3 regions of the Bordetella genomosp. 8 genome follow, and region 1 is predicted to be linked to each of the others. Evidence: predicted binding sites of a transcription regulator. Region 1 holds the regulator's gene; each other region holds the start of a gene.

Evidence for each region. The regulator LexA, encoded in region 1, represses DNA repair genes until DNA is damaged. The targets are predictions, from matches to a motif close to ACTGTATNNNNATACAGT.
Region 2: imuA (translesion DNA synthesis-associated protein ImuA) is a predicted target of LexA. The motif match lies at 2,522-2,539, and genes of this name have one in related genera.
Region 3: CAL12_RS18725 (PA0069 family radical SAM protein) is a predicted target of LexA. The motif match lies at 1,670-1,687, and genes of this name have one in related genera.

The regions. Positions count from the first base shown of each region.
Region 1 covers NZ_CP021108.1:3,773,815-3,778,930, reverse strand. The annotation lists gene lon (endopeptidase La) at 1-1,384, shown strand, start outside; gene lexA (transcriptional repressor LexA) at 1,480-2,130, opposite strand; gene CAL12_RS17195 (amino acid aminotransferase) at 2,327-3,532, opposite strand; gene uvrB (excinuclease ABC subunit UvrB) at 3,619-5,116, shown strand, end outside.
Region 2 covers NZ_CP021108.1:2,217,455-2,222,570, forward strand. The annotation lists gene CAL12_RS10235 (error-prone DNA polymerase) at 1-297, opposite strand, end outside; gene CAL12_RS10240 (Y-family DNA polymerase) at 318-1,778, opposite strand; gene imuA (translesion DNA synthesis-associated protein ImuA) at 1,735-2,439, opposite strand; gene CAL12_RS10250 (tetratricopeptide repeat protein) at 2,699-3,700, shown strand; gene CAL12_RS10255 (PadR family transcriptional regulator) at 3,910-4,611, shown strand; gene CAL12_RS10260 (siderophore-interacting protein) at 4,608-5,116, shown strand, end outside.
Region 3 covers NZ_CP021108.1:4,102,434-4,107,549, forward strand. The annotation lists gene CAL12_RS18720 (hypothetical protein) at 75-428, opposite strand; gene CAL12_RS18725 (PA0069 family radical SAM protein) at 451-1,662, opposite strand; gene CAL12_RS18730 (sulfate adenylyltransferase subunit 1) at 1,943-3,241, opposite strand; gene cysD (sulfate adenylyltransferase subunit CysD) at 3,275-4,183, opposite strand; gene CAL12_RS18740 (phosphoadenylyl-sulfate reductase) at 4,255-5,043, opposite strand; gene CAL12_RS18745 (sulfate/molybdate ABC transporter ATP-binding protein) at 5,049-5,116, opposite strand, start outside.

The DNA of each region.
Region 1 (5,116 bases):
CGGCCCTCCGGGCGTAGGCAAGACCTCGCTGGGGCAGTCGATCGCCAAGGCCACCAACCGCAAGTTCGTGCGGATGGCCCTGGGCGGGGTGCGGGACGAAGCCGAAATCCGCGGTCACCGTCGTACATACATCGGCTCCATGCCGGGCAAGATCCTGCAGAACATGAACAAGGTCGGCGTGCGCAACCCCTTGTTCCTGCTGGACGAAATCGACAAGCTGGGCATGGATTTCCGTGGCGATCCGTCGTCGGCGCTGCTGGAAGTGCTCGATCCCGAGCAGAATCACACGTTCCAGGATCACTACGTCGAAGTCGACTTCGATCTGTCGGACGTGATGTTCGTCGCGACCAGCAACACGCTGAATATTCCGCCGGCCCTGTTGGACCGGATGGAAGTCATACGCCTGTCCGGCTACACGGAAGACGAAAAGGTCCATATCGCCAGCGACCACTTGATCCCCAAGCTGTTGAAGAACAACGGCCTGAAGGAAACGGAGCTGACGATAGACGAATCGGCCCTGCGCGACATCGTGCGGTATTACACGCGGGAAGCGGGCGTCCGGGCGCTGGAACGCGAGATCGGCAAGGTCTGCCGCAAGGTCGTCAAGCAATTGCTGACTGAGCGCGAGGGCAAGCCTGCCGCGGATGGCAATGGCACCGCCAGCGCCATCGCGGTGACGTCGGAGAACCTGAACGATTACCTGGGCGTGCGCCGCTACAACTTCGGTATGGCGGAAAAGGAAAACCAGGTCGGGCAGGTAACCGGTCTGGCGTGGACGGAAGTGGGCGGCGATCTGCTGACCATCGAAGTCGCCGACATGCCCGGCAAGGGCGCCATCCAGCGTACCGGCTCGCTGGGCGACGTGATGAAGGAATCGGTCGAAGCGGCTCGCACGGTCGTGCGTTCGCGGGCGCGTCGCCTGGGGTTCGCCGACAGCGTGTTTGAAAAGCGCGACATGCACGTGCATGTGCCCGAAGGCGCGACGCCCAAGGACGGTCCGTCCGCGGGTATCGCGATCACCACCGCGATGGTATCCGCGCTTTCCGGTATTCCGGTGCGTGCAGATGTCGCGATGACGGGCGAAATCACGTTGCGTGGCGAAGTGCTTGCGATCGGCGGCTTGAAGGAAAAGCTGTTGGCCGCGCACCGTGGTGGCATCAAGACCGTGTTGATCCCGGAGGAAAACGTCAAGGATCTGGCCGAGATCCCGGATAACGTCAAGAACCAGCTCGAAGTTGTGCCGGTTCGCTGGATCGACAAGGTGTTGGAGCGCGCGCTGGAGCGCATGCCCGAGCCGATCTCGGAAGAAGACGCGAAGGACAAGCCGATGGTGACGCCCGCGGCGTCGTCGCCGGAGTCGGTCGATCCCGTGATCAAGCACTGAGCGCGGTCGCAAAAGCTCGAAGAAAAGGCCTGGAGCGTGAGCTCCAGGCCTTTTTGCTGTCGGCGCGCCTTACTGCGGCGCCTTACTGCAGCGGGTCACTGCAACGCTTGCGTGCGGATCAATCCGACCGCGATACCTTCCAACGCGAATTCTTGCCCAGGGCGCACCAGGATCGGTTCGAACTCGGGGTTTTCCGGCAGCAGCTCGATACGGCCACCCTGGCGGTGCAGACGCTTGACCGTAACGTCCTCGTCGATACGGGCGACCACGATCTGGCCGTCACGGGCTTCGCTGGCTTTCTTGACCGCCAGGAGGTCGCCGTCCAGGATGCCGACGTCGCGCATGCTCATGCCGCGGACCTTGAGCAGGTAGTCCGGGCGTTGGGCGAACAGGGCCGGGTCGACGCCGACATCGCGTTCGACGTGTTCGGCCGCCAGGATAGGGCTGCCCGCCGCCACCCGACCGACCAGTGGCAGCATGAGCTGCGACAGCGAAGGGATGGGGAGCATGGCCTGGCTGCCTTCGGCGCGGGCGTCTTTCAGGCGGATGCCGCGCGAGGCGCCGGCGGTAAGCTCGATCGCGCCCTTGCGGGCCAGGGCTTTCAGATGGTCTTCCGCCGCGTTGGGCGAACGAAACCCCAGGGCCTGCGCGATCTCGGCGCGGGTGGGGGGGAACCCCGTGCTGGCGACCGCCTGGCGGATCAGGTCAAGTATCTGCTGCTGGCGTTCGGTAAGTTTGCTGGCCATTGGGCGTTCCTGTTCCCTGTATGGATATACAGGTTCGAATTTTGGGGGACGCAGCTTGAAAACGCAAGGGGGGCCGGCCCAATCGTGGGCAATTGGCTGGCAATAGGCGCACAAAAAGACAAGGGCCCCCGTAGGGGCCCTGCAATGCCGTAAACCGGGAAGCGAGAAATTCAGGCTCGGGGTCCGCTTGGGGGCCTCAGCCCTTCAGCACCTCGGCGATGCCCTTGGCCACGGTGTCGATGTTCTGGCTGTTCAGCGCGGCAACGCAGATCCGGCCGCTGGAAACGGCATAGATGCCGTGTTCTTCGCGCAGCCGGTCCACCTGGGCCGAGGTCAGGCCCGAATAGGAGAACATGCCGCGCTGCTGCAGGACGAAGTCGAAATTCTGCTTGGCGCCCTGTTCCTTGATCTTGTCGACCAATTGACGGCGCACAAGGCGGATGCGATCGCGCATGCCGGCCAGTTCCTGTTCCCACAGGGCAAACAGTTCCGGCGTATTCAGCACCGTCGACACGATCGTGCCGCCATGGGTGGGCGGATTCGAGTAATTGGTGCGGATGACGCGCTTGAGCTGGCTGAGCACGCGGGTGGCTTCGTCCTTGCTGCCGGCGACCACCGTCAGCGCGCCGACGCGCTCGCCGTACAGCGAGAAGGACTTGGAGAACGACGAACTGATGAACATCGTCATGTCCATGCCGGCAAACAGACGCACGACCGCGGCATCTTCCTGCAGGCCAGCGCCGAAGCCCTGGTAGGCGATGTCCAGGAAGGGCACGAGATCGCGTTCCTTGACGACATTGGCGATCTGCTGCCACTGCTCGGCGGTGGGGTCCACGCCCGTGGGGTTATGGCAGCAGGCGTGCAGGACGACCACGCTGCCCGCGGGCATGGATTTCAGGCCGGCGAGCATGCCTTCGAAGTTCAGGCCATGCGTGGCCGGATCGTAATAAGGATAGCTTTCGACCTGGAAACCGGCCCGTTCGAACAGGGCACGGTGGTTTTCCCAGCTGGGATCGCTGATATATGCCTTGGATTGCGGCAGCAACTGACGCAGGAAGTCCGCACCGATCTTGAGCGCGCCGGTGCCACCCAACGCCTGCGCCGTCAGTACGCGCCCTTCCGCCGTCAGGGGCGAATCGGCGCCCAGGAGCATGGCCTGCGCACCCTTGTTGTAGGCGGCGATGCCTTCGATGGGCAGGTATCCGCGCGCGGCAGCCGCTTCGATGCGGGCGATTTCGGCCTTGCGAACCGCGGCCAGCAGCGGGATGCGCCCGTTATCGTCGTAATACACCCCGACGCCCAGGTTGACCTTGCCCGGCCGGGTGTCAGCGTTGTACTGCTCATTCAGCCCGAGTATGGGGTCGCGCGGGGCCAATTCGACGTTCTTGAAAAGGGTGCTCATCGGATCGCAAAGGGTACGCAAAAGGGTAGGTGGACGCAGCCGGATATGCGGCGGATAATGGGGGGTTTACCCTGAGACAGTCTAGCATGACCGACACTGGATTCGTCGAATTTCCGGATAGTCCTTTTCAGCTCTATCAGCCGTATCCGCCGGCTGGCGACCAGCCTGGCGCCATAGGAGCCCTGGTGGATGGCGTGCGGGACGGCCTGATGTACCAGACTCTGCTGGGCGTCACCGGCTCCGGCAAGACCTACACGATGGCCAACGTCATCGCCCGCCTGGGGCGGCCGGCGCTTGTGCTCGCGCCGAACAAGACACTGGCGGCGCAGTTGTATGCCGAAATGCGCGAGTTCTTTCCCAAGAACGCGGTCGAGTATTTTGTTTCGTACTACGACTACTATCAGCCTGAGGCCTACGTGCCGACGCGCGATCTGTTTATCGAAAAGGACTCGTCCATCAACGAGCATATCGAGCAGATGCGGCTGTCGGCCACGAAAAGCCTGCTGGAGCGCCGCGATACGGTCATCGTCGGCACCGTGTCGTGTATTTACGGTATCGGCAATCCTGGCGATTACCACGCCATGGTACTCATCCTGCGCGCGGGCGATCGCATATCGCGGCGCGAGATCCTGGCGCGCCTGGTGGCGATGCAGTACACGCGCAACGATGCGGACTTCACGCGCGGGGTGTTTCGGGTGCGCGGCGAAACCATCGACATCTTCCCGGCGGAAAGCCCTGAACTCGCCTTGCGCGCGACGCTGTTCGACGATGAAGTCGAAACGCTGGAATTGTTCGATCCATTGACGGGCAAGGTGCGGCAAAAGGTGCCGCGCTTTACGGTCTATCCCGGATCGCACTACGTTACGCCGCGCGATACCGTGCTGCGGGCGATCGAAACCATCAAGGAAGAGCTGCGCGAGCGGCTCCAGTTTTTCACCTCGCAGAGCAAGCTGGTGGAAGCCCAGCGGCTGGAACAGCGCACGCGGTTCGATCTGGAAATGCTGCAGGAGCTGGGGTTCTGCAAGGGCATCGAAAACTATTCCCGTCATTTGTCCGGCGCCGCCCCGGGCGAGCCGCCGCCCACATTGATCGATTACCTGCCCGCCGATGCGCTCATGTTCATCGACGAAAGCCACGTGACGATCGGCCAGCTGGGCGGGATGTACCGTGGCGACCGCGCGCGCAAGGAAACCCTGGTGCAATATGGGTTCCGCCTGCCTTCCGCCCTGGATAACCGGCCGCTGCAGCTGCAGGAATTCGAAGCCCGCATGCGCCAGTGCGTATTCGTATCCGCGACGCCGTCGAATTATGAACAGGAGCACGCCGACAACGTGGTCGAGCAGGTCGTCCGGCCCACCGGATTGGTCGACCCCATCGTGGAGGTACGCCCCGCGCGTACCCAGGTGGACGATCTCCTGGGCGAAATCAAGCTGCGCGTGGCCCAGTCCGAGCGCGTCCTGGTGACCACGCTCACCAAGCGCATGGCCGAAGACCTGACGGACTTCCTGGCCGAGCACGGAGTGCGGGTGCGGTATCTGCATTCGGATATCGATACGGTGGAACGGGTGGAAATCATCCGCGACC
Region 2 (5,116 bases), 1.6 Mb from region 1:
TTCGCGGGTCTGGGCCAGCAGGATCAGGCGTGTGGGGTCGGGGTGCGCGGGATCGTTTAGTTCGAAATAGCTGCCGATGATCAGGGGCAGCTTGAGCGTTTTCGCTTCGACGTGCGCGCGCACCACGCCGGCCACCGAGCATTCGTCGGTGATGGCCAGGGCGGCATAACCCAATTCCGCGGCGCGCGTCACCAGTTCTTCCGCATGCGAGGCGCCGCGCAGGAAGGTGAAGTTGGTCATGCACCCCAGTTCCGCGTAGGCGGGAATCATGGCGATGGATTCATCGGATGCTTGCATGGCGTGTCCGGTTCGGCGTGTCAGGCGTACAGCCCATGCAGATACCAGCGCGCATCGTCCACGCCGCGTTCGCGGTAGACCCAATAGCGCGCGGCGTGGTCATCTTCCGCCACGAAATAATCGCGTACCGCCGCGGCTTCGTCCCACCAGCCGCTTTCGATGCGTTCCGGACCGCGCACCAGTTTCAATGGCGTTCCGTACACGGGCCGATGGCGTCGCACTTGCAGCGGCTGTGGCGGATTGAGCAGCCAGAAGGGACGGTCCAGCGTGGGCGCGGGCTCGCTGGACCCGGCCGCGCCATGCATGCCGGTCCAGCGATTGGCGACTTCGGGCCGATGATCGGCGACGGGGTCGGGACGCAGTACCCGGTCGGCGCCCAGCCGGGCCGTCAGCATGTCCAGCAGGCGCGCGCGTTCGCTGGCGACCTGGGCCGGTTCGGGAAACAGCGTGGTATTGGCCGCGGGTTGCGGGACCGTGTGCGGCGCGTCCAGCACGAGCGCGACCACCGGCGCCTGCAGCGTCATGCGATCCAGCCGTTCGCGCAGCAGGCCCAGCAGATGCGCCGGTTGCCAGGCCGGTTCGGCCAAGGTCAATTCCAGCAGGCTGGGGGGCCGCGCATGGCGGCCGCGTTCGTGCTCCAGGGCCAGCGTCAATCGCGGCACGGCGCGCTGGCGCGCGGTCAGCCAGCCGCTCATCTGTTCCACCAGTATGCGCGCCACCGCCAGCACCGCATCGGTGTGCTCGATGCGTTCGATCAATTCGAAGCGGCGCTTGAAGGCCAGTGGCGGAGAAATCCAGGCATGCGCCTGCGCCGCGTCGCCATAAGCGGCATCCAGGGTTTTCAGCAGCGCCGTTCCGCAGCGGCGCTGCAGGCCGGCGCGGGGCAGGCGGCGCAGGAAGCCGAAATCGCGGCAACCGATGCCGTGCAGCCATTCCAGATGGGGCTGGGCTTGCGGCAGCAGGGCGCAGGGCAGGGCGTCCAGGCGCCGCGCCAGGCGCGCCATCGTCAATGCATGGCGTGGCTCGGTATCGGCCCTGCGCGCCAATAGCCAGGCTCCGCCCGCGGTGGGCGCGATGCCCAGATGCGCCTGCAAGCCCAGGGTGCGCAACGTGCCGGCGACGCGGCGCGCCAGGGCGCGCGGCCCCCCGAATACGCGCAGGCTGGCGCCTACGTTCAGCAGCAGGGCGTGCTGGTCGCCGAGCGCGACGTCCGGCGTGTATTGCAGCAGGGCCAGCGCGGCGCCTTCCAATGCCGCGCCTTCGGCCGCCAGGTCGCGGTCCAGCAAAATGGCGTGCGGCGCCAGGGCATTGGCGCCGGCGCGGCGCATGCCCAGGGTAATGCCATGGCTGGCGGCAGCCGGCGTCAGGGCCATGACGCATTCCTGCTCGATGACCGCGCATGCCGTGACCTCCAGGGGCCACGGCGGATGCAGGGCATCAAGCGCCAGCCTCGGCAGGTAGACGGCGATCCAGAGTTGCATGGTGATCGAAAACAAGGTCGTGCGTGGGCCGTGCGATGTCCCGCACGGGCGCGCGCCGGTCCAGTGCGATATACAGGGAATGTCCGCACACCGGCCCGCGGCGCTTGACGATATCCACCTGCAATCCGTCGCCGGCCGGCGCCAGCGCCAGGCGCAGTGGCGCCGGCGATGCCTGGGCGCCGGCGCGCGCCGGACGCAGGCAGAAGAACAGGGTGGCGCCGGTCTGCGCCGCAAGATGCAGCCGCCGCAGGGATTCCGGCTGCGCCTGCGGCAGCCAGCACAGCAGGGCGGCGCAGCTGCCGTTTTTCAGCACCTGTTCCGCCGACCACAGGGCATCCGCCGGGCGTTCCGGGTTTACCCACAGCAGCCGGGCGGGGTCCAGCCCCCAGCTGGTCCATGCCGCGATATTGGGCACGCAGGGCGGCTGGACCAGTACGATGCTGCCTTCCCTGTCCAGGGCCTGCAACGCCGGCCGCAGCAGGCGTATTTCACCGATGCCGGGGCGCGGCAGCAGCAATTCGTTCAAGGCCGAGGGCGGCCAGCCCCCGCCGGGCAATTCCTTTTCCAGATCCGGATACCCCGTCGGCACCGCCGCCCGCGCCGTGCGCGCGAACTGCGTCCCCCGCCACAGGGCGGGATGGATCTGTTCGGGCGGCGGCATGGAAAGCGACGGCATGACGGCGGAGCAAGGGCGGAAACGCCCGGCGGTAAGGGCCGGGCGCAACGGTTGGGAGCAGTGATCTACTGGACAAATATACAGTAAAAATCCCGCGAAACCGTATCGGCTTGCAAGCCCGCGCCAAGGTAGAGCAGGGGCGCTATATGCTGTGATTCACGTCCTTCATGGAAACGTCGGCGTACCATCTATTGAACTTCGACGGTTCGGCGTCATCTCATTCGCATTGACGGGAGGATTCCCTATGCGCTCCATCTACTCAAAGTCCATCGCCGGCTCGATGCTGCTGTCCGCCTGCCTGCTCCTGGGCGGCAACGCCCATGCGGCGGAGGCCACGCCCGATCAGGTGTACCAGGCCGCGCAGGCGGGAAATTATCGCGAAGCCCAGGCGATGATGGACCAGATCCTGCGCGATCATCCGAACAGCGCCAAGGCGCATTTCGTGGAAGCGGAATTACTGGGCAAGCAAGGCAAGCTGCAGCAGGCCCAGGCGGAACTCAATACCGCGATCCGCCTGGATCCCAGCCAGAATTTCGCCCGTCCGGGCGCCGTGGACGAACTGCGCAGCCTGATCGCTTCGAACGGCAACGCATCGCGCGCGCAAGGCACGTTTTCCGGCATTCCCTGGGGGATGGTGCTGGCGATCGCCGGGCTGTTGATCGTCGTGTCCCTGGTCATGCGCGCACGCAGGCGCGCCAACGGCGCGGCCGGACCCTATGGCGGTCCCAACGGCGGCTACGGTCCCATGCGTACGTCCTCGCCTTACGGGCCTAATGGGCCTAACGGACCCTACGGGCCGCAAGGCGGGGCTCCCGGCGCTCCCCAGGGCGGCTACGGCTATCCCGGCGGCGTCGCTCCTGGACAGGCCGGTCCCGGCATGGGCTCGGGCATCCTCGGCGGCCTGGCGACCGGGGCGGCGGTGGGCGCCGGCGTGGTCGCGGGAGAAGCCCTGATGGACCGCGTCCTGCATCGCGGTTCGGACAATGCAGGCAATATCGGCAACGTCGATCCCGCGCGCGGCGCCGGCGCGGCGACTACCGGCGAACAAGGCTATGACATGGGCGGCAACGATTTCGGCCTGCGCGATGCCAGCTCCTGGGACGATGACGAAAAACGCAAGCTCGCCAACAACGACGGCGGCGACAACACCTGGAACGTGGGCAATCCCTGGGACGATGGTGGTTCTTCCAGCGATGGCGGTTCCTGGGACGACGGCAGCAGCAGCGGATCCGACGATTGGACCTGAGCAGGTCCGCACACGAAAGGATGTCGATATCCAAAGCCGGCGCAAGCCGGCTTTTTTACGCCCGCTGTCCATGTCCGCTGACGGGACCGTTCAGGCGACCCGGTCGGCGACCCGGTCGGCAACTCGGCAGGCGACCGTGCACGCGACTGTTGACACGCTACTCAAGCGTGTATATCGTACGATATATGTCTTACGATATAGAGGACGTCATGAACTTTCCTTTCCATCATTGGTTTTTCATGCGCCGCGCCATGGGCGGCATGGGCATGGGCGGCTGGGGCATGCATCACGGCATGGTCGGCCGCCACGGCGGCGGTCATCGCGGGCGCCACGGCCATCGCGGCGATGACGGCGATCACGACGGCGGCGATCGCGGCTGGATACGCGGGCGCAAGTTCGGCGGCGACGAACTGCAGCTGATGCTGCTGGGCATCCTGGAAAAAAATCCCAGCCATGGCTATGAGTTGATCAAGGCCCTGGGCGCGATGAGCAGCGGCTTCTACACACCCAGCCCCGGCATGATCTATCCCGCGCTGACCTACCTGGAAGAAATCGGCTACGCCACCGTTGAACTCGAAGGCAGCAAGAAGCGCTATCACCTGTCGGAAGAAGGCCGCGCGCATCTGGACGCCAACCGTGACAGGCTCGACATGATGTTCGGCAAGCTCAAGCACGTGGCCCGGAAAATGGAATGGATGCGCCGCGCGTGGACGGGCCAGCCCATGGAAGCCGGCCCGGAAGGCGAAGACGTCGCCACCGGCTGGGTACCCGAACTCGTGCAGGCCAGGCAGGCGCTGAAGCAGGCCGTATTCCGTCGCGACGACGCGGACCCCGCGGAACAACGCCGCATCGCCGCCATCCTGATGCGAGCAGTGCGGGAAATCGAAGGCGACGGCACGGAGCAAGCATGACGACACTCGAACTCTCCGTGCAACGCGTGCGCCATGACTTGAAGATGCGCATGCTGCAAGTCGTCCGCACACGCCTCGTCTCACCGCAACTGCTCTGCGTCACGCTGACCGGCGAAGACCTGCGCGGCTTCGTGTCCGCCTCGTTCGACGATCACGTAAAGGTCTTTTTCCCCGAACCTGGGCAGGACCGGCCCGTCCTGCCCATCGTCGGTCTGGAAGGCATCTCCATGCCGGCGGGCGCACCGCGTCCGGCCGCGCGCGACTACACGCCGCGGCGCTACGACGCCGACGCCAATGAACTCGATATCGAGTTCGTGCTGCATGGCGACGGCCCCGCGTCCAGCTGGGCCGCGCAGGCCCGTCCCGGCCAGTTCATCGGCGTGGGCGGGCCACGCGGTTCCTTCATCGTGCCCATGGCCTTCGATTGGCATTTGCTGATCGGCGACGAAACCGCCTTGCCGGCCATCGCGCGCCGCTTGCAGGAATTGCCCGCATCGACGCGCGC
Region 3 (5,116 bases), 330 kb from region 1:
GCCGCACGCAGAGGATGACACTTGGCAAAACCCGGCATTCTACATGAAATCAGTGCTTTAGGTAAGCGGCTGGGTCAGAATCCCGCCACGGCGCCCAGCCACATCAGCCCGGGGATCATGGCGCCCCACATGGCTACCAGGAGCACGTCGACGATCATCTGGCGTACGGTCACGCCCTGCTCTGCCGTAGCGCCAGCCACGGAAACGCCGCCGATGGTGGAAACCGTGAGGGTGGCGGGACCGCCCGGAACGTCACCCGTGCCGGCCAGGCCGGTCAGGCCGACCTGGGTGGCCATGCCACGGAGCCGCGCCTGGCCAGGACGGAAACGGGACAGGACACCGCCCAGGCGGCCCAGTCCGCGCCGGCTGGGCGGCACGGGCGGAAACGGCCATTTGGTAGGGAATTGCGGTTCGGCGGCTAGGTTCATGCGAGTGCTCCTTGGAGACAACTTAATCGAATAGACCCAGCTGCCTGACCGGCGCAGGTCCACGGACAGCCCCCGGCCCGGAAACGAATGGGGCCGGAGGGACGAATTGCTTGGTATCCAGTTGCAGGCGCTGCCGGTTCAACCCGGCCTTGCGCACCGCCATATCGAATCGCTGGCGCAGCAGGTCGGCCCAGATACCGGTGCCTTTCATGCGTGTGCCGAAGCGGGGATCGTTGCGCTTGCCTTCCCGCATGTCTTCGATGCGGTGCAGGACGCGCTCGGCGCGATCGGGAAAATGCGCCTGCAGCCATTCTTCGAATACGGGCTTGACCTCCCAGGGCAGCCGCACGACGGTGTAGCTGGCGTAGTACGCGCCGGCGCGGGCGGCTTCCTGCACGATGCGCTCCAGGAATTCGTCGGTGACAAAGGGAATCACCGGGGCCGCCAATACGCCGACGGGCACGCCGGCGTCGGCCAGCTTGCGCACGGCTTCCAGCCGCCGCCAGGGCGCCGAGGCGCGTGGTTCCAACGTGCGGGAAATATCGGCGTCCAGGGAGGTCACGCTGATATACACGGCCACCAGGTTGCGACGCGCCATGGCCTGCAGCAGATCCAGGTCGCGCTCGATCAGCGCGTTCTTGGTGACGATCGTCAGCGGATGGCCGGTTTCCAGCAGCAGTTCCAGCACCCCGCGCGTCAGCCGCCACGAGCGTTCAATGGGCTGATAGACGTCGGTCGCCGACCCTACGTTGACCGGCTCGACGCGATAGCCGGGGCGGGCAAGCTCGGCCCGCAGGGCATCCACCGCATTGGCCTTGGCCACCAGCCGGGTTTCGAAGTCCAGCCCGGGCGAATATCCCAGGTAGGCGTGGGTAGGACGCGCGTAGCAATAGACGCAGCCGTGTTCGCAACCCCGGTACGTATTGATTGCCCGGTCGAAGGGCACGTCGGGCGAATCGTTGCGGGAAATCAGCTTGCGGGCCTGCTCCACCGCCACGGTGGTGGCAATGCCGCTGGGGGTGTCGGCCGGCGGGAGGGGACGTATGGGAAGGATGGGCCGGACGGGGGTGGCCCCGTCTGCCAGCGCCGGTTCGTCCGCCGGATCGGCGGTACTGCGGTCGTCGCGCTGGAAGCGGTGCCGAACATTAGTAACCGCACCCCGACCGCGCAAGGCGGCGGGGGCGGCAGCCGGGGACCCAGAACCGGCAAAAACGGAATGATCGGTACGTGCCATGAATAGTACTGTACATCCATACAGTATTTTCTGACAAGCACCTACCGCCTTTTTTTCGGCGACGTCCCACTTTACCCCAAGTCCAGTGGCCGTTGGCGGCATTTTCCGGGGCTCGACGCGGACTGTCGCTTTACCGCAAAACCCGCATGAAATAAGGCTTTGCGGGCGATTGGCGTGGTAAAAGCGGGGCCGCCGCCCCTGCCCCGCCCGCCGCCGACGGCGGCCGTTCGCGACAACCGCGCGATCGTCACCGGACGACCCGCGCGGGACGTCGACGAAGTCAACGCAACATGCCCGCGGCGGCGGTCTGATGCGTGGACTCGTCGATCAGAATGAAGGCGCCGGTGGCCGCGATGTCGTCATATCGATCGAGCGTCAGCGGATCGCGCGTCACGATGCGGACCTTGCCGATATCGTTCATCGCCAACGTCCCGACGTCGCCATCGATCTCGCGCAGTTCATGGATATCGCGGCGCGTCGCGACTTCGCGCACCTTCGCCGTGGTCAAGCGCGTGCCTTGCTTGAGCAGATAGCGGCGTGCCGTATTCAGCGGCTGCGTATCGAGCCAGCACACTTCCGCATCGAACTCCTTGCCGGTGCGCACCGCCGCGCCCGCATGCGACAACACATCGCCCCGCGACACGTCGACGTCGCGGTCCAGCACCACGATTACCGAATCGCCGGCGCTCGCGCTGGCCAGTTCCCGATCGTGCGCGCGTATCCCCACCACGCGCGCGCCGACCCCGGAAGGCTGCACCAGGATCTCGTCGCCCGCGCGCAGGGTACCGCTGGCGACGCGCCCGGCATAGCCGCGGAAGTCCTGCGCGCTGCTGCCGTCATGGCGAACCACCCATTGCACCGGATAGCGCAAAGGCGCGTCGGCCGCTTCGACGGCGGGGTCCAGCGACTCCAGCAGGGACAGCAGGGGTGGCCCTTCGTACCACGGCGTGTGCGCGGACGGCGTCACGACGTTGTCGCCGTTCAGCGCGGACAAGGGCAACGCCTGGAAGTCGGGGATGCCGATGCGCGCCGCCAGGTCCGCGTAGGCGTCGCGGATGCGGTCGAATACCGCGCGGTCCCAGGCCACCAGATCCATTTTGTTCACCGCCACGACGATGTGGCGTATGCCCAGCAGGCGCGCGATCGTACTGTGCCGCTTGGTCTGCGGCAGCAGCCTGCCGTCGGCGGCGCGCGTGGCGTCGATGAGGATGATGGCCACGTCTGCCGTCGACGCGCCGGTCACCATATTGCGGGTGTACTGCTCATGTCCCGGCGCGTCGGCGACGATGAACTTGCGGCGCGGCGTGGCGAAATAGCGGTAGGCGACGTCGATGGTGATGCCCTGCTCGCGCTCGGCCTCCAGCCCATCCGTCAACAAGGCGAAATCGATGCCGTCGCCGGCCACGCGCTTGTACTTGGCCCGCGCGATGGCGTCGAGCTGGTCGGCGAAGACGCTTTTGCTGTCGTACAGCAGGCGTCCGATCAGCGTGGACTTGCCGTCGTCCACGGAACCGGCCGTGATCAGGCGTATGACCGCCGTCTCGCCGGCGGGAAGGAAAGAATCGTTGACTGCGTTCATGTGCGTGTGCTCCGGCCAGGCGTCAGGGTCGGTTCAGAAATAGCCTTCCTTCTTGCGGCGCTCCATCGATGCCTCGGAAGTCTGGTCGTCCATGCGGGTGGCGCCGCGCTCGGTGATATCGCTGAGCGCGGTCTCGGCGATGATGGCCTGGTTATCGGCCGCATCGGACGCCACCGGGCAGGTGCAGGAAATATCGCCCACGGTACGGAAGCGGACCGACAGCGTCTCCACCTGTTCGTCCGCCTGCGCCGGGGTCAGCGGCGTGATCGGCACCAGCAGGCCGCGCCGCCGCACCACTTCGCGCCGATGGGCGTAGTAGATGGACGGCAGCGCCAGGTTTTCCCGCGCGATGTACTGCCACACGTCCAGCTCGGTCCAGTTGGAAATCGGGAACACGCGCATGTTTTCGCCGCGATGCACGCGGGTGTTGTACAGGCTCCAGACCTCGGGGCGCTGGCTCTTGGGATCCCATTGGCCGAACTCGTCGCGGAAGGAAAAAATGCGCTCCTTGGCGCGGGCTTTTTCCTCGTCGCGCCGGGCGCCACCGATGCAGGCGTCGAAACCGAATTCCGCGATGGCCTCCAGCAGCGTCACCGCCTGGGCTGCATTGCGCGAATCGGTTTCCTTGCGCAGCACCACCGACCCGCGCGCGATCGAATCTTCCACGCTGCGCACGACCAGGGTTTCGCCCAGCTCGGCCGCGCGCGCGTCACGGAACTGGATGACTTCCGGGAAATTGTGTCCCGTATCGATGTGCATGAGCGGGAACGGGAAGCGGGCCGGACGGAAGGCTTTTTCCGCCAATCGCAGCAGCACGCAGGAATCCTTGCCGCCGGAAAACAGCAGCACCGGCTTTTCGCACTCGGCCGCGACCTCGCGCAGGATGAAAATGGCTTCGGACTCCAGCCAATCCAGATGGCTGCGTGTGTGAACGGTGGACATAAGGGGTCTCGTGGCTTCGGTAGAACGACGTTTGGATGGAGCGGTGTTCGATAAAGGGCCGGCGCGTCTCGTCAAGCCTTGCCGTCGGCGGCCCCGCCGGGACGGCGGGCGGCGAACTGGACGACGTGTGCCTCCGGCGGACCGCCGCGATTGCCCGCGTGCAGCCCGCACTCCTTGCTGTCGGACGACTCCCACCACCAGCGCCCGGCGCGTACGTCCTCGCCCGGCCGGATAGCCCTCGTACAGGGTTCGCAGCCGATGGAGGGATAGCCCCGGTCGTGCAGCGGGTTATAGGGAATGTCGAGCGCGCGGATGGCGTTCCAGACATCGTCCTCGCTCCACGCCGCGAGCGGATTGAATTTGTAGAGACCGAAGACCGGATCCTGTTCTTCCTGCGGCAGGCTGCCGCGCGTGGCGGCCTGCGCGCGCCGCTGCCCGGTGATCCAGGCGCCGCGTCCGGACAGGGCCCGCCGCAGCGGCTCCACCTTGCGGATATGGCAGCAGGCCTGGCGCAGTTCCTTGCTTTCATAGAAGGCGAAGGCGCCGTGCGCCGCCACGTGCGCATCCACGGATTCCCCTATGGGCCGATAGACGGTGGGCCGGCGGCCATAGCGCCGCTCGATGACGTCCAGCATGGACAGCGTTTCGGCGTGCAGGCGGCCGGTGTCCAGCGTGAAGATTTCCAGCGGTACGCCGCCCGTATGGATGGCATGCGTCAGCACCATGTCTTCCGCGGCCAGCGATGACGCCAGCGCCGCGTCCGGATAGTGCGCGGCGATATCGGACAGCCGCTGCAGCAGTTCGGACCAACGCCCCGCGATGTCGGGGTGGGAACGGGAAAGGATCGCGGGATCGGCCATGGCGTCTACCTGCTGGCGGGAAAGATACGGCCACGGCGGGGACGGGCCAGCAGCATCGCGCCTTCGCGCAAGT